Regions from separate parts of the Cryobacterium sp. TMB1-7 genome, predicted to be linked through region 2. Evidence: riboswitches for the same ligand, from Rfam matches in the RefSeq annotation. Region 2 holds a riboswitch; the other holds the start of a gene.

Region 1 (5,772 bases), on a different contig from region 2:
GAAGCGTTCAGCAAGCTCACCGACGAGCAGCGCGACCTGCTCTTCCAGCAGCTGACCGAGAACGCGATGGAGGGTGAGCGCCCGGCGAACGCCGAACCGGCCACCCTGGCCAAGTCCGCCACCCGGGCCGAACTCCGCCAGCCGGGCACCCTGGACCGGGTCTTCGGCGGCGACCAGGCCGGCGGCCGGCAGGGCCCCGGCTTCGGCAGCATGCTCGGCGCTTCCCTGCTCGGTACCGTGGCCGGCTACGTTGTCGGCTCGGCGCTGGTGGGCGCGTTCCTGCCCGATATGGGCGGCGAGGCGGATGCGGCCGGTGACGCCGGCACCGACTCGGGCGCCGAGACCACGGCGGACTCAGGCGATTCCGGCGGCGATTTCGGTGGTGACTCCGGCGGCGGTTTCGGTGGCGACTCCGGCGGATTCGGCGATTTCGGCGGCGGTGGAGATTTCGGCGGTTTCTAGCTCGATGCCGACCCCTCCTGCCTGTACTCTCGAAGGTAGCTTCGAGTTGGTTCCGGCCGGAGCGGCAGAAGGGTGTGGTGCGGCGTGAGCAGGCAGGATGGCAGCGACCGGCAGACCACCGGCGCCGATGTCGACGACACGACCGCCACCATGCTGCACATAGACATGGATGCGTTCTTCGCGTCCGTCGAGTTGCTCGACCACCCCGAACTCGTGCACCTCCCCGTCGTCATCGGCCACCGCTCCGGTCGGTCCGTGGTGACAGCGGCCAATTACGTCGCCCGCAAGTACGGGGTCAACTCGGCTATGCCGATGGCCATCGCCCTGCGCCGCTGCCCGGCCGCCATCGTGCTCGAGCCGCACATGGGCCGGTACGTGGAGGTGTCCCGCCAGGTGATGGGCATTTTCACCGACATGACGCCGATGGTCGAGCCGCTCAGCATCGACGAGGCGTTCCTGGATGTCGCGGGCGCCCGGCGTGTGCACGGTTCACCCGCCGAGATCGGGCGGAAGATCCGCGCCCGTGTGTTCGCCGAGACCGGACTCACCTGCTCGGTCGGCGCCGCGTCGACTAAATTCGTGGCCAAGCTGGCCTCCGGACGGGCCAAGCCCGACGGGCTGCTGGTGATCCCCGCGGAGGACACAATCGCTTTCCTGCATCCGCTGCCCGTCGGCGCCCTCTGGGGGGTGGGCGCCAGCACCGAACAGGTGCTGCTCGGGCTCGGGCTGCGGCACGTGAGCGATATCGCGCACGCCCCCCTCGAGATGCTGCAGCGTGCCGTCGGCGTCGCCAGCGCGCACAAACTGCACGATCTGTCCTGGGGCATCGACCCGCGCACGATCAACCTCGAACGCGAGGAGAAAAGCGTCGGCCACGAGGTGACCTTCGAACATGACGTCACCGATGTCGCCCGGTTGCGCAGCGAACTCCTGCGCCAAGCGGATGCGGTGGCCGCCAAGCTGCGCGGCAACGGCCTCGTCGCACGGACTGTGGTGCTCAAGCTCCGCTACGCCGACTTCAGCACGGTGACCCGGTCGCGCACCCTGGCCGAGCCCACCAACGTGGGCCGGCGGATATACGAGGAGGTCACCGCGAGCTTCGACGTGCTCGCGGCCCGCGGCATCCGGGTGCGCCTGATCGGAGTGCGGGCCGAGCAACTCGGCTCCGGCGATGGTGCCGGCATGGGCCTGTGGGACGATGACGACGACTGGCGGGAAGCCGAACTGGCCGTGGACACCGTCACCGCCCGGTTCGGCCGGGGGATCGTGCGGCCGGCCTCGCAGCTGGGCGGCGGAAGTGCTCCGAAGCGTGATGTCCATCCGTTCGGAACACCGAACGCCGGGACGCCGCAGGGAGAGGGGGAGTAGCCTCTCACCATGACTAATCTCGCCTTGAAGCTCGCAGAAAACGCTCGATCCATCGGCGTCAGGTCGGCCTACGGAGACCCCGTGCAGATCGAGGGCGTCACGATCGTTCCGGTGGCCCTGGTGCAGTACGGCTTTGGCGGTGGCGGCGAAGGTGACGAGTCCGCGGCGGCCGGCGGTGGCGGCGGTGGCATGGCCATCCCGATCGGCGCTTACGTTAAGTCCGGCGGAGCGGCCCGCTTCGAACCGAATGTGATTTCGCTGCTGGCCGTCGGCATCCCCTTCGTCTGGGTCGCCGGCAAGGCCATCGCGCGCATCATCCGCGCGCTCAAGCGCTAGCACTAGCAGCGAGATCCTCGCGCGCAGAAATTGTCGCGCGACGCCTTGCATTGCCCGGATGCGCCCGGGGAGTTCTATACTCGAAGCTGAACACGGGAGTCCGGTGAACCGGGCTGAGAGGAAGCTACTTCAGCTTCGACCGTCGAACCTGATCTGGATCATGCCAGCGCAGGGAGGCTTCTCAATCCCGTGCCCAGTATTCCTCTACGGAAAGGGCACGTACAGTGCACGCGTCAATCAACACCCAGCCTTCCAGGACTTCGTCCGCCACCTCTCTCTCCACGTCGCGGAAACCGCGGGTGCTGAAATGGCGGGTCGTCGACATCGTCGTGGCCAGCGTCATCGGCGTCGCCAGCGGCGTGATCTTCTGGGCATGGGGCCTGGCCTGGTCGCCGCTGAGCGCCCTCCTGGCCTTCACCCCCGGGCTCGAAGGACTCCTGGCCGGCGGCTGGCTGTTCGCCGGGGTGCTCGGCGGACTCATCATCCGCAAGCCCGGTGCGGCCGTCTACACCGAGGTCGTCGCCGCCGTCGTCTCGATGCTCATCGGCACCCAGTGGGGCTTCTCCACCCTGATCTGGGGTGTCGTCGAGGGGCTGGGCGCGGAGATCGTGCTGGCCCTGTTCTTGTACGCCAACTGGCGCCTGGGCGTGGCCCTCCTGGCCGGCGCCGGCGCGGGCATCGCCGTTGGTCTGCTCGACACCACCTTCACCAGCTACGCGGCCCTCGACATCGGCCCCAAGATCGTCTACCTGGTTTCCGCCGTCGTCTCCGGTACCGTGCTCGCCGGGCTGCTGTCCTGGCTGGCGGTGCGCGGACTCGCCCGCACCGGCGCGCTGAGCCGGTTCGCCGCCGGCCGCGAATCGGGCCCGACCGACCGGGTCGACACCCAGCCTGCCCGGTGACCCGCACCGGATGCCCGCTCCGCGTCGCCGAGGCCCGGCCGTGACCGGCGCCAGGGTCACGGCCTCCGGCTGGGGCTGGCGGCACGCCGGCCGGTCCCGCCCCGCGGTCTCCGGGCTCGATCTCGACATCCGCCCGGGGGAGCGGGTGCTCGTGCTCGGACCCAGCGGAGCCGGCAAGAGCACGCTGATGCACGCCCTCGCCGGTGTGCTCGGCGATGACGAGGACGGCGACGAGACCGGCGAACTCCTCATCGACGGCCGCCGCCCCAGCGCGTCCCGCGGCCGGGTGGGCCTCGTGCTGCAGGACCCGGACTCGCAGGTCGTGCTTGCGAGGGTGGGCGACGACGTCGCCTTCGGCTGTGAGAACCGCGCCGTTCCGCGCGCCGAAATCTGGCCCCGGGTCGGTCGGGCCCTCGCGGACGTGGGCCTGGACCTGCCTCTGCGGCACCCGACCAGCGCGCTCAGCGGCGGCCAGAAGCAGCGCCTGGCCCTGGCCGGGGTGCTCGCCATGCGCCCGGGCCTGGTGCTGCTGGACGAACCCACCGCCAACCTCGACCCTGACGGTGTCGTCGAGGTGCGCGACGCCGTGCTGCGCTCCGTGGAGGCGTCGGGTGCGACCCTCATCGTGATCGAGCACCGCGTCGCGGTCTGGCAGCACGTCGTGGACCGCATCGTGGTGCTCGACCCGGCCGGCGGCATCCTCGCCGACGGACCCACCGACAGCGTGCTCAGCGCCGAAGGGGAGCGGCTCGCCGCCGCCGGAGTGTGGATACCCAGGTTCCCACCCGCGACGCCCGACCGGCGCCCCCGCTCCGACGGTCCCGGCGCGGAAGTCCTGCTCAGCGCCGATGACCTCGCCGTCGGACGGGTGCCGTTCGCCCGCAAACAGGCCGTCGTCGTCGCACACGGCCTCGACCTCGCCCTGCGCGCCGGCACGGCCACGGCTCTCACCGGACCCAACGGCACCGGCAAGTCGACTTTCGCGCTCACCCTGGCCGGGCTTCTGGCCCCCGCGGGCGGGCGGTTGACCGCAACGGATGCCCTCGCCGGGGGACTCGGGCCGGCCCCGCACCGATGGCGCTCCCGCGACCTGCTGGCGCGCATCGGCACCGTCTTCCAGGACCCCGAGCACCAGTTCCTCGCCGGGACCGTGCGTGCCGAGCTCACCATCGGCCCCCGCGCCCTCGGCCTGGGCGGGGCCGAGCAAACTGAGCGAGTGGACGCGCTGCTGCACAGACTGCGGCTGGACCGTCTCGCCGACGCCAACCCGTTCACCCTGTCCGGCGGCGAGAAGCGCCGACTGTCCGTGGCGACGGTGCTGGCGACCCGGCCCCGGCTGCTCGTCCTCGACGAACCCACCTTCGGGCAGGACTCCCGCACCTGGGCCGAGCTGGTGCGCCTCCTCGCCGAACTGCTGGACACCGGCACCGCCGTCCTGGCGGTCACGCACGATGAGCAGTTCGTGGCCGCGCTGGCGGATGCGCGCCTCACCCTGGTGCCTGGAACCGGGCCGGCGAGTGGCCGCAGCGTGACCGCCGGGCTGCGCGCGCCCGCCGGAAGGGAGGCGTCGTGAGCCTGATGACGCCGGAGATCCGGCCCAGTGCGATCGCTGGAGTGAACCCGGTCGCCAAGCTCGCCGTGGCGCTGGTGATCAGCTGCGCCCTGATGCTGTCCATCGATTGGGTCTCGGCCGCGGTCGCCCTCGCACTCGAGGCTGTGCTGCTGGCCTGGTGCGGGCTGAGCGCCCGCCAGTTCTGGCTGCGCACCGCACCGGTGTGGATCGCGGTTCCCTTCGCCGTGCTCACCACGGTGCTCTACGGACAGGACTCCGGCGCCGTGCTGTTCAGCGCCGGCTTCGTATCGGTGACCGAGGGGTCCGTGGCCCTGGCCCTCGCGATTGGGTTGCGGATCTTGGCCATCGGCATCCCCGGGATCGTGCTGTTGGCCACCACCGATCCCACCGACCTCGGTGACGGCCTCGCGCAGGTGCTGCGCCTGCCGGCCCGGTTCGTGCTCGGCGCCCTAGCCGGGCTGCGCCTGGTGGGCATGTTCATCGACGACTGGCATTCCCTGGCCCTGGCCAGGCGGGCCCGCGGGGTGGGCGACGGCGGCGGCCTGCGCGGCCGCGCCCGCCGGTTCGGCGGACTCGCCTTCGCTCTGCTGGTTCTTTCGGTGCGACGGGGCAGCAAACTCGCCACGGCCATGGAGGCCCGGGGTTTCGGCAGCGACGAACCGCGCACCTGGGCCAGGGAATCGGTCTTCGGAGCGCGTGACACACTGGTCGTCCTGATCGGGGCTGCCATCGCCGCCGCGGCGATCTCGGCAGCCGTTCTGGCGGGGACGTGGCATTTTGTGCTCGCCTGACCTGGTCGCACCGGTGCTCGCCGCCGTCAGGGCGCTGAACCGCAATCCGGTCGGCGACCGGGCCGTGATCCTCATCGACGGTCCCAGCGGCGCGGGCAAGAGCACCCTCGCCGACGCCGTGCTGGCCGCCTGGCCGGGACCGGTGGCGCCGACACTGGTGCGCCTCGATGACATCTACCCGGGCTGGGGCGGCCTGGACGCCGCCGTCGACCAGGTCGGCCGGCTGGTGCTCGGCGCCCGGCATGCCGGCCGGCCAGCCGCCTGGCAGCGGTACGACTGGGCGGGGGCCGTCCCGGCCGAATGGCATAGCGTCGACCCCGACCGGCCGCTCGTGATCGAG
Region 2 (5,772 bases):
CTTGCCGGCGTCGGTTTCGCTGAACCGGTGGCCGAGTGAGCCGTTGGGCACGACCGCGTGGCCGACCTGGTCGAGCAGCACGGGCTTGAAGGTGGCGCTGGCGACGGTGGAGGCCGTGTCGGGCAGGGCATCCGCGGTGAGGAACTTACCGGGCACGTAGGCGTCGCCGCGCGGAGTGAGGGTGATCAGGTAGGCGGAGTCGCTGAACTTCTTCATGTAGTCCACGAACTGCGGGGTGCGCCGGTCGACGAGGAATTCCTTGAGCACGACGTGGCCCATGGCCAGGGCCAGGGCGCCGTCGGTGCCGGGGTGCACGGCCAGCCACTCGTCGGCGAACTTGGAGTTGTCGGCGTAGTCAGGCGAGACGGTGATAACTTTCTGACCGCGGTAGCGGGCTTCGACCATGAAGTGCGCGTCGGGGGTGCGGGTCACCGGGACGTTCGAGCCCCACATGATCAGATAGCTGGAGTTCCACCAGTCGGCGGATTCGGGCACATCCGTCTGGTCGCCGAACACCTGCGGGGAGGCGACGGGCAGGTCGGCGTACCAGTCGTAGAACGAGAGCATGGTGCCGCCGAGCAGGGTGATGAACCGGTTGCCCACTCCATGGGAGACGATCGACATGGCGGGGATCGGCGAGAAGCCGGCGATCCGGTCGGGTCCGTAGTTCTTGATGGTGTGCACCTGGGCGGCGGCGACGATCTCGGCGGCCTCGTCCCAGCTGGCGCGCACCAGGCCACCCTGCCCGCGGGCACTCTTGTACGCCTTGGCGCTCTCCGGGTTGCCGGTGACCTCGGCCCAGGCGAGCACCGGGTCGCCGGTGCGGGCCTTGGCCGCGCGGTACAGCTCGAGCAGCACACCGCGCACGTAGGGGTAGCGCACCCGGTTGGGCGAGTAGGTGTACCAGCTGAACGCGGCGCCGCGGGGGCAGCCGCGGGGCTCGTACTCTGGCGAGTCCGGACCCACGGAGGGGTAGTCGGTCTGCTGGGTCTCCCAGGTGATGATGCCGTCTTTGACGTACACCTTCCAGGAACAGGAGCCTGTGCAGTTCACGCCGTGGGTGGACCGCACCTCCTTGTCGTGGGTCCAGCGGTCACGGTAGAACGAGTCGGCGTCGCGGCCGCCCTCGAGGAACAACGAACGCAGGTCTGGGGAGGTTTCACCGCGGCGCAGGAACCGGCCGAGGTTGAGGATTGAGTCGGTGATGGGACCGTCGCTGCCGGGTTTGGCGGATGTGGCCCCGGCTCGGCCATTTCGTGAAAAGACAGAATTCTTGACTGATTTCACGAAGATCTCCTAGCGCTGCCGGCGTCGCCACGGTCAGCGATGCCCTCTGCGCAAGTCTCCCGAGTGCGGAAAACCGCTACAACCGGGAAACGCCGTTAATAATCAGCGGGAGCGTAAATGACCACAGGCGGCACCGCCGCGGCCGGCTCCAGGACCCGCTCGAGCAGGTCGAGGGTGCAGATGTCCGGCCCGACCAACGGATGCAGCCGGTCGGCCCGCAGCGGGCCATCCGTCTGTTCGAGCAGCGTCTTGATCAGGCCGAAGTGCACAGTGCACACCTCGGGGTGCAGCTTCACCATCTCGCTGTACGGACAATCGTGCAGGTGCACGTGGGTGCCGTCAGAGTCGTGGTCGGAATCGAAGCCGCTGGCGTCGAGGTGGTCGTCGAGCGCGTCCATCTGGCACTGGCGCGGGGAGGTGTCGACGGTTTCGAGGGGCAGGAGCCTCCGCACGAGGTCACCGCGGCGCTGTGCGGCTTCGGCCTTGGCCGCGCGCACCGAACCGGGCTCGGCGGAACCGGCCGCCGCGCTGTAGAGCATGCGGGGGCGACCCTTGGTCTCGCGGGTCTCCGGCTGGCAGGTGATGAAACCATCGTCGACCAGGCGCTGCAGATGTTCTCTGGCGGTGTTGGGATGCAGCCCGGCCGCCTCGGCGAGGTCGCCGACGGTCATGGTTCCGCGACGCTGCAGGTGCAGGAGCAAAGTGATCCTGCTGATCGAGGCGAGCGTGCGATAACTCGGGGCGGAGCGGGGAACCATGGAGCCCAGTATGGGCCACCGTCCAATCTGGCGGTACCCCCTGCCCCTGATCGGGCGCCAGCTTCTGCTCGCCAGATGCCGTGAGTCGCCATCAGGAGGGGCGAGCCTGGTCCCGCCGGCAGGGTGGTCGCGGCGACGGAGGAGCGCTAGGGTCTGCGCGTGACGACGGATGAGCACGGGTGCTGCGCGCCCGCACACGAGGTGATACGCCAGGCCCGGCTGGCCGTGGGCGTAGACGATGCGGAGGCACCCCCGGGCACAGCCATGTCCCAGCTCCCCCCGGCACCGGCCGCTCCCGGCTCACTCGTCCGGCATCACCTCGACCAGGCGCTGGTGCCGGCGCAGGTCTTCGCCATGGGCGACGCCGACGGCGCGGGCAATCCCGGCGACGGCGAGACCCCCGTGCACGAAGTGCGGCTGGATGCCTTCTCCATCGACACGACGACGGTCACCAACGCCGCCTTCGCCCGGTTCGTGGCCGATACCGGGTATCGCACCGAGTCGGAGCTGTTCGGCTACTCCGCGGTGTTCCACCTCGCGTTGCAGGCCGACATCGATGACGTGGTCGGCCAACCCCCGCAGACACCCTGGTGGCTGGGGGTGCGCGGCGCGGACTGGGCGCATCCGGCCGGCCCCCGTTCGTCGCTCGACGGGCTGGCCGAGCATCCGGTGGTGCAGGTGAGCTGGAACGACGCGCTGGCCTACTGCGCCTGGGCGGGGCGACGGCTGCCGACCGAGGCCGAGTGGGAGTGCGCGTCGCGCGGCGGGCTGGCCGGCCGGCGCTACCCGTGGGGCGACGAGTGGGAGGAAGGGCAGCGCTGCAACATCTGGCAGGGCCGGTTTCCCGCGGTGAACACCCTGGCCGATGGCTGGCTCAGCACCGCCCCGGTGCGGGAGTTCGCGCCGAACGGCTACGGCCTCTGGCAGAGCGTGGGCAACGTCTGGGAGTGGTGCGCCGACTGGTGGGCGGAGGGCTATTACGCGCACTCCCCCGCCGAGAATCCGGCCGGCCCGGCGACGGGCGAGCAGCGTTCGATGCGCGGCGGCTCGTACCTCTGCCACGACTCCTATTGCAACCGGTATCGCAACTCCGCTCGGGCCTCCAACACCGCGGATTCCGCGGCCGGCAACGTGGGCTTCCGCACCGTGGCGCTGACCTGATCCGGCGCCGCCGAAGCACAACTCGTGCTCGATTCCGCCGGCGTGGCCGACCGCCTCGTCATTCCGGGGCGATCGCCGGTCGGCGGCTGGGAATCGCAGGAGTCATGCATCCGCGGGTGCGGATGGTTGTGGTCTGCTACCCCGGCGCGTGCAGCCGGGGCGCGTCGAAGAAGAGCAACTCGAGGGCCGCCGACCGCGCGAACACGGCGCGCATGAGCGCCCGGTCGACGGCCGTCGCGGTGGCCGCCGCGGTGTCGGTGAGCAGGATTGCCTGCCGGGTCGCGGCCGCGAACCCCTCGTCGGCGTAGGTCTCCAGCCAGTCGGCGTACGGATGCGCCGCGTCGCGCCGGCTCGCCGTGAAGCCGGCGTGCAGGCGCTCGCCGACATCCGCGTAGAGCCAGTAGCAGGGCAGGACCGCGGCCAGCAGCACCGCATAGTTGCCTGCCGCGCTGACCGCGACCAGGTGGTCGACGTAGGACCGGGTCACCGGGCCGGGCGCCGGGCGCGTGTCATGGCCGGTCAGCCAGGTGCGGTGCAGCTCGAGTTCCACCTCGATGCAGTTGGCGGCGCCGGTAGCCCAGAATTCCCGTTCGGCGGGGGTGGGCGCCAGGACGCTCGCCTGCGCCAGCACCCGGGAGTACGCGGCGAGGTAGAGGGCATCCTGGGCCAGGTAGTAGGCGAAGTGGCCGGCGGACAGGCTGCCGTCGCCGAGTTCCGCGATGAAGGGCAACGCATCGATGGCGGTGCGGGTTTCGGCGATGTCGGCCCAGAGCAGCCTGCTGAACGGTTCGGTGCGGCCCGGCTCCGGCCGCAGATCCGGGTCGGCATCCCCGCGTGATTCGGCGGCGTGAACGTTCATGGCGACATCCCTTCGCTAGTGCTAACTAGTCAGGTTCGACGGGTTTGGATCTCAGCGTCCGCATCCGGCGGAGGCACCCCGTGTCGCGTCCCACCCTAGCGGCCGGCAGGGCCGAAAGACTCTCGAATGCACCGGGCGCCGAACTGTACGCTGGACAGGCTGCTGCATTCTTCACCGGGTGAGCACGCGCTCCATGGCCGACGGGCCACCGGTCGTCGGCGTCGTCCTGGAAGGACACCGCACCATGCCTGACACCCCGACCGACACCACCATCGCGCCGCCCACGGTGTTGATCCTGGCGATCACGGCCTGCCCAACGGGCATCGCCCACACCTACATGGCTGCCGAGAAACTCGACGCGGCCGCCACCGAACTCGGCTACGAGATCCGGGTCGAGACGCACGGGTCCGTCGGAGTCGAAGGCACCTTCAGTCAGGCCGACATCGACCGCGCCGACGCTGTCGTCGTCGCCGCCGACACCCAGATCGACCTGTCCCGCTTCGGGGGCAAGCGCATCGTCTCCACCCGCGTCTCCGACGGCATCCACCGCCCGGCCGCGCTGATCGCCGAGGCGCTGGCCGCCGCCCCCACCGGCCGCGCCGCCGTGACCACGGATGCCCCGGCGAGCGCCGGGAAACGCGACATCGGCGGTTTCATCTACCGCGCGCTGATGAACGGCGTGTCGTACATGATCCCGTTCGTCGTCGTCGGCGGGCTGCTCATCGCGATCTCGCTGTCGATCGGCGGCGAGGCCACCCCGCAGGGACTCGTGATCCCCGAGGACAGCTTCTGGTTCACCATCAACCAGATCGGCGTGCTCGGCTTCACCCTGATGGTGCCGATCCTCTCCGGCTTCATCGCCTACGCGATCGCCGACCGGCCCGGGCTCGCACCCGGCATGATCTGCGGTTGGATCGCCACGACCGGCTCCTTCTACAACTCCGAATCGGGTGCCGGTTTCATCGGCGGCATCGTCACCGGTTTCCTGGTGGGCTTCGTGGCGCTGGGCATCAAGAAGATCCCCGTGCACCGCTTCATCAAGCCGATCATGCCGATCCTGGTCATCCCCGTGATCACCACCCTCGTCGTCGGCGGACTGTTCGTGCTCGCCCTCGGCCAGCCGATCGCCTGGGTGTTCTCCTCGATGACCGACTTCCTCTCCAGCCTCGACGGCGGCAGCGTCGTCGTGCTCGGCCTGATCCTGGGCGCGATGGTCGCGTTCGACATGGGCGGCCCGATCAACAAGACGGCGTTCCTGTTCGGTTCCGCGCTGATCGCCTCCGGCAACCCGGGCCCGATGGGCATGGTCGCCGCGGCCATCGCCGTGCCGCCGCTGGGCATGGGGCTGGCCACGGTCATCCGTCGCCGGTTCTTCACCCCGGTGGAACGCGAGGCCGGCATCGCCGCGCTGTTCATGGGCTTCTTCGGCATCACCGAGGGCGCCATCCCGCTCGCGGCGGCCCGCCCGCTGCAGGTCATCCCCGCGAACGTGCTCGGTGGCGCCGTCGCCGGTGCCATCGCCGCGATCGCCGGGGTCACCAACGCCGTGCCGCACGGCGGCCCGATCGTGGCCGTCTTCGGTGCCGTGAGCGGCGTGCCGATGTACTTCGTCGCGATTCTCTCCGGTGTGGCCGTCACCGCTCTGGTGTCGGTGCTGCTGATCGGCATCTCGGTGCGCAAGGTCGTGCCGGCGGATGCTGCCGCGGT

What was found. A riboswitch is a leader RNA that binds a small molecule or an ion and turns the genes downstream of it on or off. The one in region 2 is predicted to bind thiamine pyrophosphate.
Region 1: it holds a riboswitch for thiamine pyrophosphate, as region 2 does, so the genes downstream of both, E3O60_RS14755 (ECF transporter S component) here and E3O60_RS11155 (hypothetical protein) in region 2, are expected to answer to the same signal.

Annotation. Positions count from the first base shown of each region.
Region 1 covers NZ_SOFZ01000029.1:349,031-354,802, reverse strand. The annotation lists gene E3O60_RS14770 (hypothetical protein) at 1-462, shown strand, start outside; gene dinB (DNA polymerase IV) at 547-1,830, shown strand; gene E3O60_RS14760 (hypothetical protein) at 1,840-2,166, shown strand; TPP riboswitch at 2,249-2,359, shown strand; gene E3O60_RS14755 (ECF transporter S component) at 2,391-3,068, shown strand; gene E3O60_RS14750 (ABC transporter ATP-binding protein) at 3,079-4,641, shown strand; gene E3O60_RS14745 (energy-coupling factor transporter transmembrane protein EcfT) at 4,638-5,432, shown strand; gene E3O60_RS14740 (ATP-binding protein) at 5,419-5,772, shown strand, end outside.
Region 2 covers NZ_SOFZ01000024.1:58,221-63,992, forward strand. The annotation lists gene E3O60_RS11140 (nitrate reductase subunit alpha) at 1-1,206, opposite strand, end outside; gene E3O60_RS11145 (metalloregulator ArsR/SmtB family transcription factor) at 1,383-2,045, opposite strand; gene E3O60_RS11150 (formylglycine-generating enzyme family protein) at 2,205-3,206, shown strand; gene E3O60_RS11155 (hypothetical protein) at 3,343-4,065, opposite strand; TPP riboswitch at 4,056-4,156, opposite strand; gene E3O60_RS11160 (fructose-specific PTS transporter subunit EIIC) at 4,244-5,772, shown strand, end outside.